Regions from separate parts of the Robertmurraya sp. FSL W8-0741 genome, predicted to be linked through region 1. Evidence: predicted binding sites of a transcription regulator. Region 1 holds the regulator's gene; each other region holds the start of a gene.
What was found. Region 1 encodes Rex, which represses fermentation and respiration genes when NADH is low (regulators of the CRP and FNR family bind a similar motif). Its sites were predicted from a motif close to TTGTGAAATATTTCACAA; they were not measured.
Positions count from the first base shown of each region.

Region 2: NST02_RS10205 (anaerobic C4-dicarboxylate transporter family protein) is a predicted target of Rex. The motif match lies at 2,001-2,018, and genes of this name have one in related genera.
Region 3: arcA (arginine deiminase) is a predicted target of Rex. The motif match lies at 1,422-1,439, and genes of this name have one in related genera.
Region 4: NST02_RS13675 (DoxX family membrane protein) is a predicted target of Rex. The motif match lies at 1,635-1,652, and genes of this name have one in related genera.

Region 1 is NZ_JBBOQG010000001.1:4,818,118-4,821,305, reverse strand. Features, by position in the region: gene NST02_RS23650 (ABC-F family ATP-binding cassette domain-containing protein) at 1-334, opposite strand, end outside; gene moaC (cyclic pyranopterin monophosphate synthase MoaC) at 533-1,027, shown strand; gene NST02_RS23640 (redox-sensing transcriptional repressor Rex) at 1,074-1,727, shown strand; gene NST02_RS23635 (YdiK family protein) at 1,786-1,995, opposite strand; gene NST02_RS23630 (CPBP family intramembrane glutamic endopeptidase) at 1,992-2,729, opposite strand; gene groES (co-chaperone GroES) at 3,069-3,188, shown strand, end outside.
Region 2 is NZ_JBBOQG010000001.1:2,118,378-2,121,565, forward strand. Features, by position in the region: gene NST02_RS10195 (response regulator) at 1-514, opposite strand, end outside; gene NST02_RS10200 (sensor histidine kinase) at 511-1,782, opposite strand; gene NST02_RS10205 (anaerobic C4-dicarboxylate transporter family protein) at 2,088-3,188, shown strand, end outside.
Region 3 is NZ_JBBOQG010000001.1:967,649-970,836, forward strand. Features, by position in the region: gene NST02_RS04600 (EAL domain-containing protein) at 1-156, shown strand, start outside; gene NST02_RS04605 (CsbA family protein) at 332-553, shown strand; gene ahrC (transcriptional regulator AhrC/ArgR) at 663-1,139, shown strand; gene arcA (arginine deiminase) at 1,545-2,777, shown strand; gene argF (ornithine carbamoyltransferase) at 2,856-3,188, shown strand, end outside.
Region 4 is NZ_JBBOQG010000001.1:2,822,788-2,825,975, reverse strand. Features, by position in the region: gene NST02_RS13690 (PadR family transcriptional regulator) at 1-279, shown strand, start outside; gene NST02_RS13685 (DUF1129 family protein) at 276-950, shown strand; gene NST02_RS13680 (cell wall hydrolase) at 1,048-1,488, opposite strand; gene NST02_RS13675 (DoxX family membrane protein) at 1,736-2,251, shown strand; gene NST02_RS13670 (DHA2 family efflux MFS transporter permease subunit) at 2,452-3,188, shown strand, end outside.

The sequences.
Region 1 (3,188 bases):
CCGGATCAGCCATTTTTTCTTCCAATTGCCTCAGCGTACGTTCCTGTGATTTCAAATGCTGGAACACCGTCAACATTTCATCCCAAATGGAATAATCCGATTCCAGTCCGGTGGTTTGTGCTAAATATCCAATCTCGACACCTTTTGGTTTAATAATTTCGCCACTTTCATAAGACAGCTGTCCAGCGATAATTTTCAGGAGTGTTGATTTTCCAGCACCATTTCGTCCAACGAGTGCAATCCGATCCTTTGTTTGTACCTCAAGTTTTATATTCGTTAAAATGGGGTCAGCCCCATATGATTTTGATAGTTGATTGACTTGTAATAGTATCATTCGTTTCACCTCAGTATGTCTAGGAATAGTGTAACGTAGAACATTAAGAACAGCAATTAAAGAAGATTTTTCCTGACACTCTTCTTTATTACGAGACACTTTTTTTCCTCGTGAAAGGAAAAATTTATTGTGAAGATAATAACAATGTTTTCACAAAGATCACAAAATAGTGTATCATTTGAAGTGAGGTGTTTGATAATGGCAGAGTTTACCCATTTTAATGAAGAAGGCAGAGCAAAAATGGTCGATGTTAGCAATAAGAAGGAAACCGTAAGAACGGCAATTGCTAACTCTAGTATTACAGTAAATAAACAAATTTACGAGCAAATTACCCAGCAGCAAAATAAAAAAGGGGATGTACTTGCAGTTGCTCAAGTAGCAGGAATTATGGCTTGTAAGAAAACAGCGGATATTATACCAATGTGTCATCCGCTTCCCTTGACAGGAGTGAATATTTCATTCAAGTGGGTAATAAAAGATGAGAATTATGAGTTAAAAATTACTGCATCTGTTAAGACAAAAGGAAATACGGGAGTAGAAATGGAAGCGTTAACAGCGGCTTCGATTTGCGCTCTGACAGTGTATGATATGTGTAAGGCTGTTGACAAGGGCATGGTTATTGGTCAAACGTATTTAGTGGAAAAAACTGGTGGGAAAAACGGCGATTTTAAAAGGGAAGAAGAAGTAAGATAAGGTTTAACTCGTTAAAAAAGGACTATATAGGGGTGGGGGAAATAAAATGAGTAACGATACAGTGAAAATACCTCAAGCAACGGCAAAGAGACTACCGTTATATTATCGCTTTTTAAAGAATTTACATTCTTCAGGAAAACAGAGGGTTTCCTCTGCTGAGCTAAGTGAAGCGGTGAAGGTAGATTCAGCAACAATCCGGAGAGATTTCTCCTATTTCGGTGCCTTAGGAAAAAAAGGCTATGGTTATAATGTTAATTATTTGCTAACCTTTTTTCGTAAGACCCTTGATCAAGATGAGTTAACAAAAGTTGCGTTGATTGGTGTCGGAAATCTAGGTACTGCGCTGCTTCATTATAATTTCTTGAAAAATAATAATACAAAAATTGCTGTTGGCTTTGATGTTGAAGAGGCGAAGATCGGTACATCGATCGGGGATGTTCCTATTCATCATATGGACGAGCTTGAAAAAATAATTACAGAAATGGGCATTACAGTAGCAATTTTAACGGTACCAGCTCCATTTGCCCAGACGATTACAGACCGACTCGTAGCAGCTAATGTTAAAGGAATCCTTAATTTTACACCGGCAAGACTAACCGTACCGGCGACAACAAGAGTTCACCATATTGATCTGGCTGTGGAGCTTCAATCATTGGTGTATTTCCTTAAGCATTATGGAGTAGATGAGGAAGAGGAATAATTTTATGACAAAAGGCATGGACTCGGTATAACTAAGTTCATGCCTTTTTTTATGCTGTTTATTTTTTATCTTTTTGAATGGCTTTTACTTTGAAGTGAAAGAGAACCATTCGAATCCCACTTCCGAAATCAAAGGTAGCTAAAATGACGAATAAATAGGTGAAAATTCCCCATTCGCCATTACGCTGAACATCCTGGACGGCAAAATAGGTAAATAAAAGTCCAAGAACAATATAAAGGATACCTGAGAACAAAGGTGTTCGTATCATAGAAAAAGACCTCCAATGAAGCTCTGAATAGATTCTGCTTCTCGTAGCATTCGTTCAATATCTTCTTTAAAAACAGATTGCACGAGAACAACAAAGGTGTTCATGGCAACATGAGCAATGATTGGAACAATAATTCGTTTTGTTTTAATATAAAGAAAAGCAAAGGTGAAGCCCATTGCTGAGTAAAGCAATAAATGTTCGATTTCTGCATGGGCTAAGGCAAAAATAATGGAGCTTATTATGGCTGAGAGAAAAAAGTTCAGCCGCTTATAAAGTGAGCCGAAAATAATTTTACGAAAAACGATTTCTTCCAGAATGGGTCCAATAACAGAACTGACAATGACAACAACTGGAAAGGATTCAATCAAAGAGAGGATTTGCTGTGTATTTTCAGAGCCCATATCTATTCCTAACCAACTTTCAATATTGGCAGCTAACCCTTGAGCAAATAACGCGAGAAATACACCAGCGATCGCCCAAAAGATTGAGGCTGAAACAGAAGCAGTCTCTCGATCCAAGCTTGGTTGCTTCATTTCTTTACGCAAAAGGAATAAAGTCGCGAGCAAGGCTACGGAAAAGCTGAAGACAATCCAAATAACGACAGCGTAAACAGCCATCTCCTCAATACTATATCCAATTAGCACGCCGCCAAATGTTAAAGCCGGCACCCCAACAAAAGTTGAAAGTTGCATCGTAATGTAAATGATTAAAATGTACCAATATTCTTTTTTCAAATTATGATTCCCCTTTTAAACCTAACTAATGATGCACTAAAACCATTCTACTAATAAAATTGCTAAACGTACAAATAGTTGCCTTAAAATATTTGTCGATGGATATTTTTTCAAAAGTAGTACATACTTTGAAAGGTTATACACAAGAAAGAACCGGCAGGAAATGAAGCGTAGTACGATCTGAAAATTCATGTAAAAATTTGTGTTAATTTTTTAAAAAAATCGTGCATGATACTTGCAAAAAAAAAGAGAATTCATTAATATATTAATTGTGTTAGCACTCAAAGTGTGCGAGTGCTAATAAATATTACATAATATTAATTGAGGAGGTTGTTTCACTTGTTAAAGCCATTAGGTGATCGCATTGTTATTGAGCTTGTTGAAACGGAAGAAAAAACTGCAAGCGGTATCGTTTTACCAGATTCAGCTAAAGAAAAGCCTCAAGAAGGAAAAATTGTA
Region 2 (3,188 bases), 2.7 Mb from region 1:
GAATTCCTAACTCGGCTAGGATGCTTTGACATTCTGTTTGGAAACGAATGGACCTTTCTTTGACAACAGGCCGTTCTTCACCTTTTATCGATTGGAGAGAATCAATTTGACTTAAAGATGCCTGAAATCTGTGAATGGAATTTTCGAGAATAATTCTTTCGCTAACTTTTTTTAAAACATTAATGACTTCAAGCTTGTTAATCGGTTTCAAAATATAATAATCAATCCCGAGAGCGTAGGCTTCGCCGATTAATTCTTTAATTTCAACTTGTGAAAGCATCACAATTTTTCCTGTAAAATCAGGTGTAATAGCCCGGATGGTTTCTAGACCATCACGATGGGGCATTAGCAGGTCTATGAGAAGAATGTCCACTTTTTTTCTTGATAATAGCACTGTATCAATCTCTGAACCGTCTCTTGCTTCGCCGACAATCTCGCCAAAATGTTCATTTTCGATAATGTCAGATAAAATCATCCTTATCGAATCGTCATCATCAACAAGGAAAAATCTCATCGAAAATCACTTCCTTTCATTTTGTTGATTGGCAGAGAAATGACGAAGGTTGTGCCACTGTCTTTCTCTTGATCGACCAATTCTATCGTCCCCTCTATTTCTTCGATTACATTTTTTATATAGGTTAAACCAATTCCGTTTGATGGTTTTCCATTGCCTTCGAATTTTGTAGTAAATCCAGGTTGAAAGATTAATTTTCTATGTTTTTTCGCAATTCCTGGACCATTATCGGATACTGAAATAATTAAAAAGTCTTCATTCAGATTAACAGAAATGACAACTTCTCCTGAACCTTCAATTGCTTCAACAGCATTTGCGACAAGGTTGTTGATGATTGATAAAATCACATAGGTTCGATAGGGTGGATGACTTCCGTTAATAGATAGTCGAAAATGGATCTTTTTTTCTAAGAACAGGCTGTAATTATGATTAGAGGCTACAATGACATTGAGAATTTCTTCAATGTTCATATAATCAAGATTTGGCCCTTTATCTATTAATTTTGCCAGCCCAGAGAAAATCCGTTGATCATCTTTTTTTATTTCGTGCGTTTTTCCCGAAATAGAGAGAAGGTTTGTCGCAAATCGATGATTCTCCTTTTTTAATTCGATATATAACTCATATGATTCTCTTGTAAGATTTTCTGCATTTTGAATCGTTTTTGTCAGTTGGATCATTTCAACGTATAAATTAGAAACAAGAATCAGCATTTGTTCATTTTTTGCTCTTAGCTCAGCTTCTCCTTGCTTTGTCTTGCGCAATATAATGATATTAAAAAAGCCGAGAACAAAAAAGCTGCGAAGGATGGCAATGCTTTTAATCCACATAAAGGTACTGAATGACATTTCTTGTTGAAATATTAAATTTCGAGCCCCGATTTCGAGCATGCTGGCAGAAACCTCTGTAACGACCCCAAGTAATCCCATGATAAACGGAGCATGAAGAAACTTTTTTAGTCTTAATAAATAAAAGAAAAGTCCATATGTAAAGTAATAGAAAAAAACCGGTCCATGGAACCCCCATAGCGAAGCAATTGAACTGTCAACCATAATAGTGGTTCCGAGTTGTACCCGAAAAATAACGACTGACAGCCCCGTAAGAAACCCGGCGACTATTGGGTTAATCCTGTTCGACCATAGCAGAATAAAGAAAAAGACAGGAGTTCCCAAGCTAATCCTAATTTCCGTTTTTAAAGGATAAAAGTTGAATTCCCCTGCTATCGGAACAAGGATAATTAGCAATAAATAAGTTAAGAGTTTTCTATTCACTTCATTGATCCTTCCTTCGAGTAAAAACTCATATCGCTGTTTCTTTTCCTCTTTCATTGTAAAGGATCGTAAAAATGAATGTTCTATTAAAAATGACAAAATTATGTATATCTCGACCGGCGCTGTAACATATTGTAGATTTCTGTAGGTCGTCAATATGATGAAGATGAAGGTTATTAATAGCCTATATGAATAAATGTCATTCGAGACGGATACTTATGTGAAAATATTCACAAAAAGGTGGTGATGAAATATTTAAAGTAAAGCCATTCTTTAAATTGAATCATGATAGGAGGTAATCAATGATGCTTTGGCTCCAGTTAGTTATACTGCTCGCTTGTATTTTTATTGGGGCAAGACTGGGAGGTCTTGGACTTGGAGTTATGGGTGGTGTCGGCTTAGCTATCTTTGTATTTATTTTTGGTCTCCAACCAACTTCTGCTCCAATTGATGTCATGCTGATGATTTTAGCCGTTATAACAGCAGCCGGTACTTTGCAAGCTGCAGGCGGCATGGAGTATCTTGTCTATTTAGCTGAAAAGGCACTGCGGAAAAATCCGAAATATATCACCTATGTAGCACCAATGGTGACATATTTATTTACATTTTGTGCGGGAACTGGACATGTTGCTTACTCAGTATTACCAGTGATTGCTGAGGTTTCACGTGAAGCGGGGATACGACCAGAAAGACCTATGTCCATTGCTGTCATAGCATCCCAGCAAGCGATAACCGCTAGTCCGATTTCCGCGGCAACGGTTGCTTTGTTGGCGTTGTTAGCTGACTTTAATATTACGCTCACGGATATTTTAATGATCTGTATTCCATCAACTTTTATTGCTTGTATGATTGGAGCATTTATTGCTAGTAAAACGGGTAAAGAGCTGTCTGACGATCCGGAATATTTAAAACGATTAGAAGCGGGATTAGCGCCGATTAAAAAGGAAAAGAAAGCGTTTGTGGCAGATAAAAGCTCTAAGCTTTCTGTTGCATTATTCTTACTTGCCGCTGTTTTAGTTGTCTTCTTCGGTTCATTTGAGAATTTGCGTCCAGCTTGGGAGATTGAAGGTGAGCTGGAAAGAATGGGAATGCCTGCAACGATTGAAATCATCATGCTTACTGCAGCAGCTCTCATGATTATTTTTTGCAAAGTCAATGTTGAAAAAATTGTTTCTGGCAGTGTTTTTAAGGCAGGCGCTGCAGCAGTAGTGGCTATTTTTGGGATTGCCTGGATGGGAGATACCTTTTTCAGTGGAAATAGCGAGATGATCACAGGCTCCATTTCCGATTTAGTTACGTCTGCACCATGGTTATTTGCCGTCGCGCTATTTATCTTATCGATTCTTCTTTATAGTCAAGCTGCAACCGTTCGAACACTTATGCCTTTAGGAATTACGTTAGGGATT
Region 3 (3,188 bases), 3.9 Mb from region 1:
ACACAAATTTTGGGGAAGGAAGTCAAATTTTTTGGCAGGAATGTTTGGAAATCTGAAGAAGATGGCTTCTATGAATATGGCTTTGAATTCATTATCAATGAAATAGAGCGGGATCAGCTTGAGCCAATCTTCCATAATATGCTCCTTTTAGCATGAGGGAAGTTTCAATCATATCCAGCGTTCTTCAAGGAAATCAGTTGGCTTTTTTGACAAGCTAAAGGTGGGCGTGGCCGGTGAATTTTCCACTAGCCTATTTGCCTATCACATTGAAAAAAGCTATTCTTAGTTTAGTAACTTTGTATTTAATGTGAAGAAGGTGTAGATAGTGTTAATGAAAGTAGTAATGGCACTCCTTTTACCTGGAATTCTTGTCGTGTTATTTACGAGAGTAACCTATAATCGCTACATAGGGCTGATCCTAACGGTTGCGCTTATTACGGCGTCTGTTTATAAAGGTTATACTAACTCTTTCTTGCTCATTGTCATTGATGCCTTCTCTTTAACAACGGGCTTTTGGTATGCTCAACGGATGGCGCAAAAGGTACGAAGCTAAGTGACAAGATCTGTAATAGAATCGACACTTTTTCTGTAAAAAAAGAGGAACGTTCAATGTACAATCAAATTGAAGATTGACTCGATTTTTACAGGAGAGGTGTATTCACATGTCAAAGGGCCAAAGGCATCACCTTATTAGAGAACTGGTTCGTACGCATGAAATTGAAACACAAGAGGATCTTGTTAGACTTTTATGTGAAAAGGGGATGAAGGTCACTCAAGCAACTGTTTCGAGGGACATAAAAGAGTTAAATCTAATTAAAATTCCTCTAAACACTGGGAGCTTTCGCTACAGCTTGGTTGGAGATATTAATTATAAGCCACATGAAAGGCTTGAACGTTCACTTGTTGAAGTATTTGAAAAATTAAGCATGGTCGGTCCCCTTATCGTCCTTAAAATAAGCCCAGGTAATGCCCATGTAATTGGTGCGCTACTGGATCAAATTGAATGGCCAGAGATGCTAGGAACGGTTTGTGGAAATGATACTTGCTTAATCATTTGCCGCTCTGATGAGGATGCGATCATTTTGCATGACCGTCTCCTTAAATACGTCGGCATCGAAACGGCAAACTCAAGCTTATAAAAATATAGACTCGCTTACTTAACAAGGCGGTTTCCAATTGGAGATCGTCATTTTTGTTTAGAACGATCAATTTAGCAAATGTGTTCGGACGATCATAATGAATAATCGTCCTTTTTTATTGTGCTGTTCTAATAAATAGTCAGAATATATTTATTTTATAAGCCGTGATCTGAAAATATTCTCGAAATATGCAGGAAAAAGTAGAACGATGACAGAGAAAATAATGTTGAAAGCGATTTCTTTGTAAAAATATACAAATAGTTGAGTTGTGTATAATATTTTTTGTGAAATAATTCACAACCAATGTTCAAGGATGACCACAGTTTTAACAATATAAACCTTTTATCATGAAAAGTGTAAAGGATATCCATACAAAATGTTATAGGAAATGAAGGAGGTTTTATTATGAGGCATCCGATTCACGTAACATCTGAAATTGGCGAATTAAAGACTGTTTTGCTTCATCGTCCAGGGAAAGAAGTAGAAAATTTAACTCCAGAGTTTTTGCACAAATTACTATTTGATGATATTCCTTATCTTCCTACGATTCAAAAGGAACATGATTATTTTGCAAACGCTTTAAAAAACCGTGGTGTTGAGGTTCTATATTTAGAAAATTTATTGACGGAAGTTTTAAGTTCGGAAGAGATTCGCCTCCAGTTCATTGACCAATTTTTAGCGGAGAGCAAGTCGAATGTAAATGGAGCAAGGGAAACTTTAAAGGAATATTTGCTTTCATTTCCGACCGATCAAATGGTCGACAAAATGATCGCAGGGGTCATGAAAACTGAAATTGAGGAAGGAAAGAAAACTCATTTATACGAGTTTATGGCAGACCATTATCCGTTTTATTTAGATCCGATGCCTAATCTATATTTCACACGTGATCCGGCAGCGGCGATTGGCAACGGCTTATCTATTAATCGCATGAGAGAAGGAGCACGGCGCAGAGAATCGATGTTCATGGAATACATTATTAAATATCATCCACGCTTTGCAAAGCACGATGTTCCTGTATGGCTTAACCGGGATTATGAATTCGCTATTGAAGGCGGAGATGAACTGATTCTTTCGAAGAGCACGGTTGCGATTGGGGTTAGTGCACGCACTTCTGCGCGAGCGATAGAGAAATTGGCACTCAACCTTTTTAAACGTCAAAGTGACATTACCAAAATAGTTGCCGTTGAAATTCCAAAGAGCCGGGCATTCATGCATCTTGATACGGTATTTACGATGGTGGACTACGATAAATTCACGATCCACCCAGCTATCCAAGGGCCTGACGGAAATATGCGAATCTATATTCTTGAAAAAGGCAAAGACTCAGAGCATGTAAAAATTACGGAGCGGAGTAACTTAACAGAATGTTTGAAGGAAGTGTTAGGGCTGGATGAAATTCAACTTATTCCGTGCGGTGGCGGAGATGTCATAGCTTCTGCCCGTGAGCAGTGGAATGATGGTTCGAATACTCTTGCGATTTCGCCTGGAGTCGTTGTGACGTATGACCGAAACTATGTATCGAACGAACTGTTAAGGGCAAGCGGCATAGAAGTGATAGAGGTACCGAGCTCGGAATTATCAAGAGGCCGTGGGGGTCCTCGTTGTATGAGTATGCCAATTATGAGAGAAGATATTTAATCGATCAGAATGGTATCTGTTATTCATCTTTATACATTAGTAAACGAGCAGACATTTTAGAAAAAGGTGGAGAGGATTATGTTGACTGATAAGAAGCCAAATTTAAAGGGAAGAAGCTTTTTAGCATTACGCGATTTTACTGAGGAAGAGATTAATTATTTAGTAGACTTTGCAGAAGAGCTGAAGGTGAAAAAGAAACAGGGAATTCCCCATAAATATTTGGAAGGAAAAAATATCGCCTTACTGTTTGAAAAGCCTTCGACAAGGACAAGATGTGCTTTTACGACAGCGACCATTGATTTAGGAGCCCATCCAGAATACCTCGGTAAAGGAGATATTCAATTTGGGAAAAAGGAATCTGTAGAAGACACTGCCAAAGTATTGGGAAGAATGTTTGACGGGATTGAATTT
Region 4 (3,188 bases), 2.0 Mb from region 1:
ATAGAGAAAGAGCCTGTGTACGGTTACGAGCTTTCGCAAAAATTATTTCAGATTGGCTTAGCAGATGTTAGTGAAGGGACAATCTATCCGATCTTATTAAGGCTTCAAAAAAACCGCTTAATTAGAGGAGAAATGCAGCCTTCTGAATCCGGTCCAAATCGCAAATATTATTTTTTGACGGAAGAAGGGAAAAAGGCATTGCAACTAATAACCGAAGAATGGACTCAATTATCAAAACCAGTCAATGAATTGCTGATAGGGGGAGGAAGCCAGTTATGAATGTTAAAGCTTTGGTTGAAGAGAACAATCGCAAAAGAGAATTATTAACTCCAGAAAATGAAGCATATTATAGTGATTTATTAATTTATATCCGACTTAAGTTCAGACTTTCCGAATTGCATACAGAAGAAATATTAATGGAATTACTTGATCATCTACTTGAAGGGCAGCAGATAGGAAAAACAGGAAAAGATATATTTGGTGATGACTTAAAAGGGTATGCAGATGAAATTATCGAGCAGCTTCCAAAATCTAAGAAACGAGAACTGTTCCCGTTCATTAGTGGGATTGTTGCCAATATTGTTGGTTGGCTGCTTATAATTAGAGGTTTTCTTTTCTTAGTATTGTCCCCGTTCACAGCAGTTAATTCAACTGTATATCCGGTTACTGTTATCGTGATTGCATTCGTCATTGCCACATTTGTGATTGTGACGATAATATATATTTTAAAGTTGATTGAGGGCACTTTGTTTAAGGAAAAACAAAGCAAATGGAAAGAGGTAATGAAAGCTGGTCTCATTGGAGCCATCGGTATGGCTTTGATCTTATTAACAGTCAAGTTTCTGCCCAAAATCGGTCCTTCTTTTGAATTCTCATGGTGGGCATCTTTGCTCACTGGCGCAGTAATTTTGGCAAGTATTTATGTACGTAAGCAGATGAATAAGGATTAAAGGAATGCTGCCCGTAAACAACGGGCAGTTCATCTTGGAAAGAAAACTATAATTAAAGTATTTGCAGAAGGTAAAAGTCGCTGCCGCTGGCGATTTTTTACCATGCATATACACTATCACATGTATTTGCCTGTGGTTCATAATAGCAATGTTGTTTGAATTGTCCTGCAAATGGCTGATCATACCATGTAGGTGGACAGGGAGCATACGGATTAAAGTACCATAATGCATACTTGGAAGGATGTTCTCTCCAAAATTCTAAAGTTTGTTTCGCTAATTTCTTTTCAACAGCACGTGCAGGATTATAAAAAACATTTCCTTTCTGTACAGCTTCGAAGGAATAATTTCCTCCTTGAACATGGAAAATAACATGTGAAATCGTTCTTAAATCTTTAAAGTCTAAACAATTCGCTTTAAGTCGATTGACGATAACATTGCCAACCATAAGCATTCCGAGTCGACCTTCCCCTTCAGCCTCAGCCCGCATCATTCTTGCCACTAAGGCTACATCGCTTTCCGTATATTTCACCCTCGCCACAGTCATCACCTCTACATAAAGTGTATGAGAGAAAACAACAAAAATGTTATCGATATATGCAAGTTAGAAGAAAAAAGATAAGTTTTCCTACACATTAAATTATTGATGAACCATGTTCAAAAGTCTGCCATAACTTTGTATCAAATTTGTGAATAAAATCACAATATAATGTATTTCTTAGTTTTTAATGCTAATCTTTAAGTAGAAAGAAAATAATATTAGCAAGTTGCATAAGGGGAGATTTATTATGATTGGTAAATTATTAAGGGAGAACAATATTGTTGCAGTTATTTTAACGGTCGTGCGTATTTATCTTGGTTGGGCATGGATGACAGCAGGATGGGGCAAAATTACAGGAGGATTTGATGCAAGTGGCTTTTTAAAGGGAGCAGTTGCCAACCCTGTTACGGGACCGGATGGTTCAGCAGTGTATAGTGGTTGGGTAACATTTTTGGACAGCTTTGCCGTTCCAAATGCAGGTTTATTTAGCACTCTCGTTGCCTGGGGAGAATTATTAGTTGGTTTAGGTTTGATACTTGGCTGTTTAACAACAGCAGCAGCATTTTTTGCCCTCGTGATGAATTTCTCATTCATGCTTTCCGGCACTGTATCTCATAACCCAACAGACATCATCATGGGAGTATTTATTGCAGCAGCAGGCTATAATGCTGGTAAATACGGATTAGATCGCTACGTATTGCCATACCTCCGTAAAGTAATGAATAAAGATAAGCATGAAGCAAGTCATACAATTTCTACATGATTTGAAATATAACCAATCCAACAGCAGGAACTGTTCCTGCTGTTTTTTGTTTTTAATCCATTTTTTGTTTTTGCTGTTACAAAATGTCTGTAAACAAAGCTGCTCTTAAATTTCATTAAATTGGAAACAAACTAATAGAATATTGGTACCGAATCATGTATTCTTTATAAAGTAATCTAAAGCAAGAGGGAAGGTATGTTATGCAAAATTTAAATTTCAACAGAAGAACAATTGTTATCTTGTTACTTGCAGGGTCGTTTATTGCTATATTAAATCAAACATTAATGATTACAGCAATTCCGCCGATTATGGAAGAGATGGGAATTACAGCTAATACCGCGCAATGGCTAACAACTGTCTTTATGCTAGTTAACGGCATTATGATTCCAATTAGTGCGTTTTTATTAGAGCGTTTTTCGACTAGACAGCTATTTATAACAGCGATGAGCGTATTTGCAGTGGGCACATTTGTCGCAGCTATTGCCCCGAATTTTCCAATGCTATTAGTCGGTCGCGTCATTCAATCCACTGGTGCTGGCGTAATGCTACCCTTGATGCAAACGGTATTTTTAATGATTTTTCCTGTCAACAAACGTGGAGCAGCAATGGGGCTGATTGGACTGGTAATCTCATTTGCACCGGCAATTGGGCCGGCGTTATCCGGTTATGTAACGGAACATTATTCGTGGCGGGTGCTATTTTATATTATTTTGCCTATCGCAATTATTGATATCATTATCGCGTTTTTCGCTCTAAAAAATGTTACAGAAGTGCAAAAGCCAAAGCTTGATATTCCATCAATCATTTTTTCATCTTTCGGTTTTGGTGGCTTGCTATATGGATTTACATCGGCAGGTAATAATGGCTGGTTTACAATGATCACGATATTATCTCTGACTATAGGAGTAGTGTCACTTGTCATTTTTATTTACCGGCA